2 linked regions of the Anatilimnocola floriformis genome follow. The protein of the gene in region 1 binds, or shares a complex with, the protein of each later gene. Links are inferred from orthologs where the notes say so. Each region holds a gene or a part of one and is shown on either strand. Other genes may lie near its edges.

What was found. The genes of interacting proteins can lie anywhere in the genome.
Region 2: the proteins of M9Q49_RS33255 (region 1) and trxA are in contact, whole or in part, in a crystal structure (PDB 1F6M), measured with the Escherichia coli proteins. The link is inferred for Anatilimnocola floriformis from one-to-one orthologs.

What each region holds. Positions count from the first base shown.
Region 1 is NZ_JAMLFW010000002.1:2,181,710-2,188,667, reverse strand. What follows is about bases 1,244-4,150. They hold M9Q49_RS33255 (thioredoxin-disulfide reductase), read right to left. Parts: upstream 3,269-4,150; coding sequence 2,219-3,268; downstream 1,244-2,218. Other genes in these bases: M9Q49_RS33250 (PP2C family protein-serine/threonine phosphatase), read left to right, coding at 3,568-4,150; M9Q49_RS33260 (ABC transporter permease), read right to left, coding at 1,244-2,200. Outside these bases: M9Q49_RS33265 (hypothetical protein), read left to right, coding at 1-723; more of M9Q49_RS33260, read right to left, coding at 713-1,243; more of M9Q49_RS33250, read left to right, coding at 4,151-4,857; M9Q49_RS33245 (hypothetical protein), read left to right, coding at 4,889-6,751; M9Q49_RS33240 (outer membrane protein assembly factor BamB family protein), read left to right, coding at 6,748-6,958.
Region 2 is NZ_JAMLFW010000001.1:4,290,357-4,295,806, forward strand. Bases 1-2,810 are described here. They hold trxA (thioredoxin), read left to right. Parts: upstream 1-1,145; coding sequence 1,146-1,475; downstream 1,476-2,810. Other genes in these bases: M9Q49_RS16615 (HEAT repeat domain-containing protein), read right to left, coding at 1-630; folP (dihydropteroate synthase), read left to right, coding at 1,591-2,436; M9Q49_RS16630 (hypothetical protein), read right to left, coding at 2,530-2,810. In the rest of the region: more of M9Q49_RS16630, read right to left, coding at 2,811-3,873; M9Q49_RS16635 (leucine-rich repeat domain-containing protein), read left to right, coding at 4,041-4,769; M9Q49_RS16640 ((Fe-S)-binding protein), read left to right, coding at 4,885-5,450. UniProt on the Escherichia coli protein: Participates in various redox reactions through the reversible oxidation of its active center dithiol to a disulfide and catalyzes dithiol-disulfide exchange reactions.

The DNA.
Region 1 (6,958 bases):
CTCATCAGCGGTCTGAGCAATTTGAAAAAGCTCACTCTCTACGGCTCGTGCAAAGGTTTGAATAACGAAACCATGCCGTTGCTCACGAAGCTGGCGAACCTGGAAGAGCTCAACACCGACGGCATCTCAGTGACCGACGACGGCTTGAAGCCGCTCGCGCAGCTCGCCAATCTGAAGGCCATGAGCTTCTTTCATCCGTCATGGGGGAGCAAGGAATTCATCGGTACCGGCGTCGCTCATTTCGCGCCGATGACGAAACTCGAACGGCTGACCATCGCCGGTTCGCCCTTCAATGACGAAGGGATGGCCGCGGTCGGCAAGCTGACGCAGCTGACGAGCTTCAGCACATGGCACACCTTTCAAACCGAAGCTGGCAATCAGCACCTGCTGCCGCTGAAGAATCTCAAAGCGTTACGCCTCGGCCAACGACTGCGGAAGTACGACGGCAAGCCGAGCCCGCCGAGCTTGAGCGATGAAACGCTCGATGTGCTGGTGCAAATGAAATCGCTCGAGAATCTCGGCTTGGATGAGGCGAAGCTGTCGCGCACCGCACTTGCGAAGCTGCACTCGCTGCCGAATCTGAAAAAGCTGTCGCTCGAGCGAATCGCCATCAGCGTGGAGGATATTGAGTTGCTCAAAAAAGATCTGCCGAACGTGACGATCGATTTCAAACCGATGACGGAAGAGCAGGCGAGCGCGCTGGAGAAAATGATTAAGCCGTAGCCCGCGCGGTAAAACTGCGAACCGCGATGGCCAGGCCAGCGAGCAAGGTCATCAGCAGCAAACAAGCGGCGGCGACCTGATCGTCGACGCCGGAATGGACCAAGCCGAAGATGCGTCGGGCGACTGTGTCCATGCCGGGCGGAATGACCAGCAGCGAGCAACTGACATCGCCAAGCGCGATCGCCACGGCGAATCCCCAAGCGGCAGCGAGCGCCGGCCAGCGCTGCGGTAGCACGATTTTCCTGAGAATCGTCCACGGCCCGCAGCCATCAAGAGCGGCTGCTTCTTGCTGACTGCGATCAAAGTGTGCGATTGCATGCCAGACAATGAGCAGCAGAATCGGCAGCGATCGCGCCGCTTGTGCTAGCGCCGGCGCCGCGATCGTTCGATCATAGAGATAGGTGAAGCCGGGAATCTCTCGCCGATTGAGCACTTGAATCACCCCCATCCCGACGAGCGGTCCTGGCGTGGCGAGCAGGATTACGGAGATAAGTCCCACGATGAGCAATCGCCAACCGCCGCTGCGCGCCCACCAGGCAGCGGTTGTCGCGATGAATAGCGACAAGCTCGCGGCCACGGCAGCGGTGAGTAGCGTCCACAGATATTCTCGATGCATCGTGCGCACGGTGCGCCACAGAGAGCTGCCGAAGTGCTGAAAGCTCCACTGCCGCGCCAGATGATTTTCTTCCAGACGCAATTGCAATCCGGCTTGTCGAATCAAAACGAATAACGGCACGCCGGCGAGGAATAACAAAAAAGTCCAAACGACAAGTGTCGCCAAGCGACCTTTCGACCAGTCGATTCGCCCCGGCGAAGTGGTAGGAAAGTCAGCCGTCAGCAAAAAGTGGGCGGCGAACATGCCGAGCGCGAACAAGCCGCCGACGACCACGAAGCCCGGCAGCAGATAAATGGCCGAGTCACTTGCGTTGAGGGCCAGCTGGTTGTAGATCCCCTCGGTGACCGTTGGCACGAGGTAGACGTTGGTCACAGTCATGTCTTGCCAGGCGGTGACCATGGCCAGGCTGCCGGCGACAACCATCCAAGGAGCGAGTCGCGGCAGGATCACGTGCCAGAACATCGTCAGCGGCGGCGCTTCGAGCAGCGCGAGTTCTTCTTCCTTGCGCGGCAACTGTTGAATACCTGCCGCGATCACAACCGTCGCCCAGGGAACGGCAGCGACTCCATGCACCCAGGTGGACGCGGCAATGCCGCTCAAGAACGCTTCGGGCGCCATGCGGCCGTACCAACCGGTCCAAGCGCCGACGGCATCCCAGCCGGCGAGTTGCACATAGAGGGGCGCGAACAGCAGCAGGGCCAATACAAACCACGCGGCCCGCAGACCGACAACCGGCGCTCGCATCAAGAGAACAGCGAGCGGCAAGGCAAACGCAATTGCAATCGCCGCCGAGCCGACGGCGAGCAGCAGCGACAGCTTGAGCTGTTGCAGCGCTGCCGCCGACATCAAGTGCTCGATCATCGGCGATTTGGCTTCGTATTAGAGGCCTTCGGCGGCGAGGAACCGTTCGGCATCGAGGGCTGCCATGCAGCCGGTCCCTGCCGAAGTGATGGCCTGGCGATAGTAATCGTCGGCCACATCGCCCGCGGCAAACACACCCGGCACGCTCGTGTAGGTGCGGAAGGGTGTGCTGTACTTGATGTAGCCCTTCTCGTTCAGCTCGAGTTGGCCCTTGAGGAACGCCGTGTTCGGCGTGTGGCCGATCGCCACGAACAGGCCAGTCGCGGCGATCTCGTCGCGCGTGCCGTCCTGATTGTTCTTCAGGCGGATACCGCTCACGCCAGTCTTGTCGTCGCCGAGGACCTCGTCGACTTCGCGGAAGAAGTGGATCTTGATCTTCGGGTTCGATTCGGCGCGGTCTTTCATGATCTTCGACGCGCGGAATACGTCGCGCCGCATCAGCATGTGAACGGTCGAGGCGTACTTGCTCAAGTAGGTCGCTTCTTCCACGGCTGAGTCGCCACCGCCGACAACGACCAGCGGCTTGTTGCGGAATCGCGGCAACGCACCATCGCAAACGGCGCACGCGCTCACGCCCCGATTCTTGAAGCGTTCTTCCGACGGCAGGCCGAGGTAATTGGCCCGGGCGCCGGTTGAAATGATGATCGTGTGCGTTTCGACGGTTTGACCTTCCGACGACTTCACCACGAATGGCCGCTTGCTGAGATCGACCGAAACGATGTCGTCGGTGATGATCTTGGCGCCGAAGTTGGTCGCTTGCTGCCGCATCAGGTTCATCAGCTCAGGGCCCGTCACCGCGTGCGGATGTTCTTCGATCATGAATTCGTTCTGCCGATCCTCAGGGATGGCCGATTTGATGTAACCAGCCAGGTTGCCCGAGGGAAAACCCGCATAGTTCTCGACTTCCGTCGTCAGATTCAGCTGGCCGAGGGGGAGTGTGCCGGCGATGCGGTTCGATTCGGTAATGGCCCCTTCGAACACGATGGGATGCAAATTGGCCCGCGCTGCATAAATGGCTGCCGACCAACCGGCAGGGCCGCTTCCGATGATTACCACATGCTCGGGCATGAATTCGTCCTGAAAAAATCGTGTCTTTGCTGGGAAAAGTTGTTCTGTGATTATAGGAGCGGCGGCCGATGCGGGGAGTGGGCGGGCGGCAGCCTGTGGAGATGGGGCGACCGGGCGATGGGATTGCAGGATCGGACACTTTGTCCGGTTCATAGGCTCACCCGATCGCCCAATCACCTCATCGTCTGCTCACGCAATAAAACGCCGCTCGCTCCCACGCCTCGAACTGGTTAATATGAAAGGGAAGTCCGCCGCCGGGGCGATGGCGGACCAACAGGCATCTTCGCCAGGAGATTGCGGTGGCTTTTGATTGCGGCGTGCAGACGGCTTCATTGACGAACGTCGGCATGCGCCGAAGCGTCAATCAGGATTCTTACGTTCTGATCGTCGCCGATACCCACGAATTGTGGCAGCAGCGGGGCCATTTTCTAATGGTCGCCGATGGGATGGGCGCGCACGCAGCCGGCGAACTTGCCAGCAAAATGGCCGTCGAGAGCAGCCCTTACCTCTACAACAAATATGTCGACATGTCGGCGCCGGAAGCCCTGGAACGGGCCATCCGCGAAAGCAACACCGCCATCCATAACCGCGGCACGGCGAACACCGACTTTCACGGCATGGGAACAACGGCCAGCGCGCTGGTCCTGCTGCCGCAGGGCGCCGTCTGTGCCCACGTCGGCGACAGTCGTATTTATCGCCTCCGCGGTAGTCAGCTGAATCAACTTTCGTTCGATCACAGCCTGCAGTGGGAATTGCGAGCCTCGGGCCAATTGACCGAGGGAAGCGAGCTTGCCGCTGCCGTGCCAAAGAACGTGATCACGCGGTCGCTCGGCCCGAATGCCAATGTGCAAATCGATCTCGAAGGGCCGCACCCGATCGAAGTTGGCGATGTCTACCTTCTTTGCAGCGATGGTTTGACGGGCCGCGTCGAGGACAACGAGCTCGGCACGATCATGGGTTGCCTGCCGCCGCACGAAGCTGTGAAGGTTCTCGTCGACCTGGCCAACCTCCGCGGTGGTCCTGACAACATCACGGTGCTCATCGCCAAAATCGTGAAGCCCGATGCCGCCACGGCCGGCAACCAATCGCCGCCGCTGGTGCTGGGTGGCAAAAAAGATCTCAAGCCCGTGAATCCCATCATCTGGATCGTGGCTGGTGTGTTTGCCTTGGCCGCCGTGCTGTTGCCGCTGCGCAGTTTGTATATTCCCGCCGGCGTTTCGCTGTTGGCAGCGCTCATCGCGGGCATCTTCGGATTAGTAAAGCTTTACAGCGGCTATTCCAAGGGAACGCAGCTGACCGGCAATCGCCGGTTGGGCAAAGGCCCTTACACTTCGACGCCTTGCGGTCCGACGCCGGCCTTCTTCAGCAAGATTCAACACACGGCAGCTGAATTGAAACAAGTCGCCGTCGACGGTCATTACAACGTCGACTGGGCCGAATACGACGAACTGCAACGCAAAGCCGTGGCCGCTCAGCAGGCCAATCCGGTCGATGCGGTTCGCCAGCTTTGCAAATCGATCACGTTCCTCATGAACGAGCTCCGCACGCAGCACAACCGCAAGACGAGCGATTCGGAGATCAAACTGTAAGTCGCAGCGCCACCTCTTTCCCTGCCCACCGATGCGCCATTCTTCCCACAGCGCACTTGTTTTGTTGTTCGCCGCAATGCTGATCGCGGCGACTGGGTGTTGGCGTCAACAGCAGGTGACCGCGCCGCCTCCGCCGGTTGTCGTAAAGCAAGCTGTTGAAGAACCGAAAACGGTTGTGGAAGAGCCGGTGAAGCCCGCGCCGATGGAGGCTGCCGTTGAACCACCGGCACCGCCGATGGAACCGGCTCCTCCTGCACCGCCACCAATCCCTGCCGAGAAATTTCTGCTCCTCGCGCCGCGCGGGCCGCTGGTGGTGGAGTTCGAGATCTGGATCGATGGCCAACCGCAATCGCAAGTCTTCGGCCAGCTGCTCGATGAAGTGCTGAAGCTCGCTGATACCGACGGCGACGGCCAACCGATGTGGAAGGAAGTCGTCAGCAGCCCAAAGTTCCGCTACGGCCAATTCGGCAACTTGCCGTTCGAACGCGAGAACGCGCCGAAGCAAATCATTCAGCAGTACGACACCAACGGCAACGGCCAGGTCGATCGCGCTGAGCTGCCGCGGTTCCTCACCCGCAATGCCGGCGGCGCGCGAGCCTTTTCGCTGCGCAGCATCGAACAATTCCACGGCCGCAACCGCCGCGGCAGTCCCACTTGGAAAGCGCTCGATGTCGATGGCGATGGTGAGCTGACCGCAGCCGAACTGCAGCAGGCCTTTGCTCAACTGAAGCTGCACGATGTCGACGATGACGAGATTCTCGTGCTCGATGAACTGCGGCCGACCGTCGATGTCGACCCCGCCAGCGTCAACCGCGTTCGCGGTCAGATGGGACACTTCGCGCGGATTCTGGGCGAGAACGCCGATTGGGATTCGATTCGCAACGCGCTCGAGCAGCAATACGCGCTCGGCGGCAATTTGGGCGTCGACGACTTTCTGCTGATGGGAGAGGTCTTTCAGCAGCTCGACCAGGATCACGACGGCAAGCTCTTCAAGAAGGAGTTTGCCGAACTCAACAACGTGGCGGCGCATCTCCGCTTTCGAATCGACTTCGGCCTGGCCGCAAAATCCGATCAGGCGGAAAAGGAGGCCCCGAAACCGCTCGCCATCAAGCTGATTTCGTCGCGGCTGACGCCCCAACAGACCGGCGGGGCTCCGCCGCAGGTGCTAGAGTTGTCGGGCCGAACCTTGCTCCGCTGGCCGGGCGTCACCCTCACCTTTGTGCGGAACGATACCGTGGCCACCGTCGACTACGAAGCCCAGGCCCAGCAAGGGTTGACCATGTACGACGCCGACGCCAACGGCTATCTCGAAGCCAAGGAAGTCAACGAACAGGTGCAAGCCCAGTTCGCCCGCTTCGAAGCTCTCGATAGCGACAACGACGGCAAGGTTTATCCGGGCGAGATCGCAGCCTTCCTGCGGCAACGCCAAGGGGCCCAACGAGCCCAAGTTCACGCCCGCGCGCAAGATCAAGAAGACGCACTCTTTCTCGCGCTCGACCAGAACAACGACGATCGGCTTGATGCTCGCGAGCTCGAATCAGCAGCCGACGTTTTGAAACAACTCGATGCCAACGCCGACGGCAAACTGACCGGCGATGAACTCCCCGGCGCGGTTGCCGTCATCGTCGCTCGCGGCAGCATCGAGAATGCAAATCAGCTGTTCACCTTCACGACCGCCGAACCTCCGCCCCCGGTCGGCAACTTGCCGGCCTGGTTCACCGCGATGGATACGAGCCGCGATGGCGTGATCAGCGCTCGCGAGTTTTTGGGAACCGCCGAACAGTTTGCCGCGCTCGACAAGAATCAGAATGGATTGTTCGAGCCGAGCGAAATTCCTGCCGTGGCAGTCCAAGAAGCGCCCGCCGAACCTGCCGCGGAAAGGAACGCACCATGAGCCGAGCCTGTCGCGGCTGGTTGTTGCTGTGGTTGTTGATTCCAGCGACTTGCGCCGCCGAGAGTGACTTTGGTCCGCTGATCGATCTCATCGAGCGGGCGACCGATCCTCCGGGCGAGCTTCGCTTGAATACTGGCACGCTCGCCGAAATGCAACAACTTCCCAGTACGCCGGCCGCGGCGGCAGAGTTGCTGCGCAATCGCGCGA
Region 2 (5,450 bases), on another replicon or contig:
CCACCACCAGTCTTCACGCAACCGCTGAGCGATCGATGGCGGCGGCGGCGGAGTCGGTGAACCACCTTGCATGAATTCTCGCCAGGCCTTGGCGCTGTAGCCGTAATCCTTGCCGGTCACGGTGCGGAGCGAATCCATGGCGGTTTGCTGCAAAGCAGGATTGTTATCGTCGACGACTCCAGCCAGCGCTTGCGCTGCTTGCTGATCTTTAAATTTGCTGAGGCTGCGAGCGGCGACAATCTTGACATCGGTGTCGGTATCGTTCGCCAGCGTATGGCTGAGAACTTGCAACGCTTCGGCGTCGGGATTCTTGGCCAGTGCGACGCAAGATTCGCGGCGCACGTAAGGATCGGGATCGGTCGCGGCGAGTTGAATGGCACTGCGAGCCTGCGGCGTGGGAAAGGCCGACAGCGTCTTCACAATTTCGATCCGCATGGGAATCGTTTTTTCGCGTTGCACTTCCACGGCGAGCTCGGTGCTCAGCCGTTCTTGTTCGGCTGGCGGCATTTTCGGCGCGCGTTCGCGCAGCTCGGCGAGTTGTGTGACCTTGGTGTGATACGTGGTCGCGTACTTTTCGTCTTCTTTCCAATCCTTGGTGATCCAAGGGTTGTAGCCGGCAAAGACTGCCATCGGACCGCTGCTGCAGCCTGTCGATAGCCCAGCGCAAGCGAGCAGGGCCCAGCAGCTGAGAAGGCGAAGAGCGACGGTGGCTGTCGACGGTTTCAAGGCAGACCTGGTCCGCTGAGTGCTAATCAAACCCGATCGCGCAAGGATGCGCAACCAGGAAACAGTTGCGGCGGCTTATAACAGGAGGCCGCGAGGGCAACCAGACGAAAAATGCGTTTGTCCCTCGCATCCAAGAGCGACGCTGCGACTCGCCGAAGTGTCCTGCCAGCAGCGACATCGTTCTTGCGAGGGGTTTGCGGCTGGGGCGGTCGTCGCAGATCGCTCGGCAGCAAGACTTTACGCCGTTTGCGGGCGATTCGCCCTCGTTGACACTATGGGGGGGATACCTAAAATCTGAAATTACAAGGAGCCCTGCCGCCAGCACTTGCTGAAGACCGCCGCCGTGAAAGACTTGCTGGCAACGGCGGTATACCTGGGTAGCTACAACACACTAATCAATAACGCAAAGGGAAATGACCATGAGCGAAAACGTGCTGGAAATCGACGACAACAACTTCAAAACCGAAGTCCTCAACAGCGATCAGCCGGTGCTGGTCGACTTTTGGGCCCCCTGGTGCCAACCTTGCCGCCGCATCGCTCCGATGATCGACGACCTGGCCAAGGAAAACCTCGGCAAAGCCCGCGTGGCCAAGGTCAACGTCGATGATGCTCAGGGCACGGCCATGGAATATGACGTGCAAAGCATTCCGACGCTGATCATTTTCCGCAAGGGTCAACCGGTGCAACGCTTCACCGGCATTTCGAGCAAGGCTCATTTGCAAGAAGCGATCGACGCGGCAACCGCCTAAGGTTGTTGAGTCGCGAATTGTTAACGAGAAGCCTGCCGGTTCGCCGGTGGGCTTTTTTTGTTTGGATGGAAACAGGTTATCGGCGCTCGCAACGTCGAGTACGATCAAGCGGCATATGAATCCCGCAACTTCCTGGCAACTGCGCACGCAGCAACTCACGTTCACCACGGGCCCCGCGTGGATGGGCATCGTCAATGTCACGCCGGATAGCTTTTCCGACGGCGGTCAGTTTTTTGATTCCGCGAGCGCGATCCGCCGCGCTGAAGAGCTGCTCGCCGAAGGGGCCGATATTCTCGACATCGGCGGCGAAAGCACGCGGCCTTATGCGACGCCAGTGAGCGAAGACGAAGAGCTGCGTCGGGTGCTGCCGGTGATTGCCGCGATTCGCAAGAATAATCCGCAGGCCATCATCTCGATCGACACGACAAAACCCGTCGTCGCCGCTGCCGCCATCGAAGCCGGCGCCGAGATCATCAACGACATCACCGGCCTGGCCGATCCGCGAATGATGCAACTCGCCGTCGACAGCCGCGCCGGTGTGTGCGCGATGCACATTCAAGGGACGCCGCAAACGATGCAAGATCGGCCGCACTACGACGATGTCGTGCGCGAAGTCTACGAACATTTGGAATTGCGCCGCGATCAGTTGCTCGCGGCCGGCGTCGAGCGCGAACGAATCTGTCTCGATCCGGGCATCGGCTTCGGCAAGACTCACGAACACAGCATCACGCTGGTGCGCAACTGTGCTGGATTCCACCAGCTGGGCTGTCCGATTCTGGTTGGCCATTCCCGCAAAGGTTTCATCGGCCAACTGCTGGGAGACAAAACCGCCGATCGCTCGGCGGGAACCCTGGGAGCCTCTCTCGCGCTCGCGCTGCAAGGCGTGCAGATCATCCGCCTGCATGAGATTCGCGCGACGCGTGAAGCTTGGCAGTTGTTGCGAGCAATGTCGCCGCAGTAACAACGCACGTTCAACGCACCAACGAAAAAAGCCCCCAGCGAATTTCGCTGAGGGCCAGAAGGTTATCGAATTAGCCTCTTGCGGAGCCGGCGATTACTGTTCGTACTTGGCGGCTTCGATGTCCGAGGTCGTCGGGCGGGCTTCGACCGAGGTGGTCAGCGTGGTGACCAGTTCGCAGTTCAGCGTGCTGGCCGTCTTGCCGTCCGACTTCAGCACATGCAGCGTAGCCTTGCTGGCCTTGGTCAGGCCGAGGACCGGCAGCGTGCAAGTGACCGAGTCGTTCTTCCATTCTTGAATCGTGGCCGGCAGAGCAATCTCACCGACTTGCAGCACCACTTGGCCTTCCTTGCTGGTCAGGTCCTTGCCTTGCAGCGTGAGGGTCGCACCAACCGGGATCTGCGGCAGCGGCATGTCCTTGCTGACGAGTTCGGTCGTGGCAGCGGTAGGCTTCACTTCGGTGTCGACCGCGGCCGGAGCTTCGCTGGCGACGATGTCGTTCAGAGCTTGCTTGGTTTCCATCGGCAGACCTTGCGGAGCAGGAGCGGCAGGTCCGACAGGAGCAACCGGTCCAACCGGAGCGGCGTTCGGATCGATTGGCTGGCCATTCGCATCGACCGGCACCGGAACCGCAACCGGCACGGGGTAGTAAATCGGCGGGCACGGCGGTGGGCAGTAGTTCGACTGATACACCGGCAGCGTGAACACCAGCGGCGGGCAGTGGTGATGGTGGTGATTACCGTTGCCATTGCCATTGCCGTTACCTGGGCCATTACCCGGACCGTTGCCGTTGCCATTGCCCAGGACGACACCGAGGCCGCCCAGAACCTTGCCTTGCACGGCAGGGCTGTGCAACTTGTCGCCAATGCTCTTCACGGCGTTGGTGGCCTTGATCACATCCATCGTCGAGGGGCCTTTGCCACTCAGGATGTTGCCAACCGTCGAAGGCTTGTTCGTGTTGTTGTTGCTGATGTTCTGGATCTTGATGCCACCAGCGATGCCGGTGTTGCCTGGCTTGTTGCCGTTGCTCGTGGTGCCGACATTCGGCAGCTTGATGCCACCGGCGATACCCGTGTTGCCCGGCTTATTGCCGTTATTCGTCGAACCGTTGGTCGGCAACTTGATGCCGCCAGCGATGCCCGTGTTCTTCGGCAGGCCTTGGCTGTTGCCGAGGTTGCCGCTGCGGATGGCGTTCGACAGGCCGCCCGCGATGCCGGAGTTACCACTCGACGGCAGGGACCGCGGCATTGAGCCACTGCCACCGATACCACCGATCCGGACACCGCTGCTGCTGCCGTGGCCCATGCTCATGCCGCCACCGCTGTGGCCGCCACCGCCGCCATGTCCGCCGCCGAAACCGCCAGCTTGAACCGAACCGATTGTGCCACAGGCACTTATGACAACCGCGAAAACCATCGCGAGGTGAAATTTGATCGACATGGGAGTTTCCTTTTTCGCAATCCTGGGTGGCTGAGTAACCTTCTAAAGTTCTAGGCGTAGGGCGGCCAAAAATGTTACTGAGAAAAATTTGGAAACAGAAATATGCCCTCTGACCACGGTATCCTGTCGACGAGTGGCGGTCAATTCACAGAAAAAAGGCGGGGATAATGTCGCAACGCTGGGCCTTGGTAATCGTCTTCACACTCGTCGGTTGCTCAAAACTTACTTCGCCGTCACAAACTGCCCCGCAGGCCCCTTCGCCCGAGCAGGTTGCCGCTGCCGAGTTCGCTGCCGCTCAAGATAAAGCCGCCACCGAAATCCAAAGCCTAGGCGGTGAGGTCCTGCGCAACGACGCGCCGGGCAATCCGATCCACGCCGTCCGCTTCACGGGAAAAAAGACCGACATAGCCGCTCTCGCAGCCACCCTCAAACCGCTGGCTCAACTGCAAGAACTAACGCTCGACCACGCCGAACTAACCGACGCCGATCTGAACTCGCTGGGAGAACTCGCCGGCCTCACAACGCTCGATCTCTCCGGCAACGAACTCACCGATGCCGGCCTCCCCCACCTGAAACCGCTCGCCAAACTAGAGTCGCTGCAGCTCAACCAAAACAAACTCACCGCCGCCGGGCTGACGCATTTGAAAGAGTTCCCGAACCTGAAAAAACTCTCCCTCAGCAGCAACGCAATCACCGACGACAGCTTGGCTCACCTGACCGAACTAACTCACCTGGAAGAACTCGACCTGAACGGCTGCGGCGTGACCGATGCCGCGTTCGCTCATCTCGCGAAACTCCCCAAGCTCAAAGAAGTTCGGCTCGCCTTCACGCTAGTGACGCCTCAAGGCGCGACGACCTTTCAGCAACAACGGGTGGACGTGAAGGTTGAGAAATAGGAGCGATCCACCCCTTTCCAATTCTCACCAAGCATCGACTCGCCGAGGATGGCCGTTCGCTGGCGCTTCTTGTTACAATGAGTCATCCTCGCTGTTCCCTCGCAAAACGCTCTCCATGCCCACCGTCGGCCTGTTTATCCCCTGTTACGTTGATCAACTCTTTCCCCAGGTTGGCATCGCGACGCTGAATCTGCTGGAGCAGCTCGGCCTGACCGTCGAGTTTCCTACCGCGCAAACCTGCTGCGGTCAGCCAATGGCGAACACCGGTTGCCTGAAAGAAGCCGAGCCGTTTGCCCGCCGGTTTTTGGAGATCTTCGCGCCGTATGACTACATCGTGGCGCCGTCCGGCAGCTGCGTCGCCATGGTGCGGCATCACTACAAGCATCTACTGCATGACGATCCGCAGCTCGATGTAATCAAAGCCAAGACGTTCGAGCTGTGCGAGTTTCTCACCGACGTGTTGAAGGTCGAAAAGCTGCCCGGCCGCTTTCCGCATCGCGTCGGTTTGCATCAAAGCTGCCACGGCCTGCGTGAACTGCGACTCGGCAGTTGCAGCGAAGTGATGGGGCCGCGATTCAGCAAGGTGCGCAAGGTGCTCGAGCTGATCGACGGCATTCAATTCACCGAGTTGCAACGGCCTGATGAATGCTGCGGCTTCGGCGGCACGTTTGCGGTGAGCGA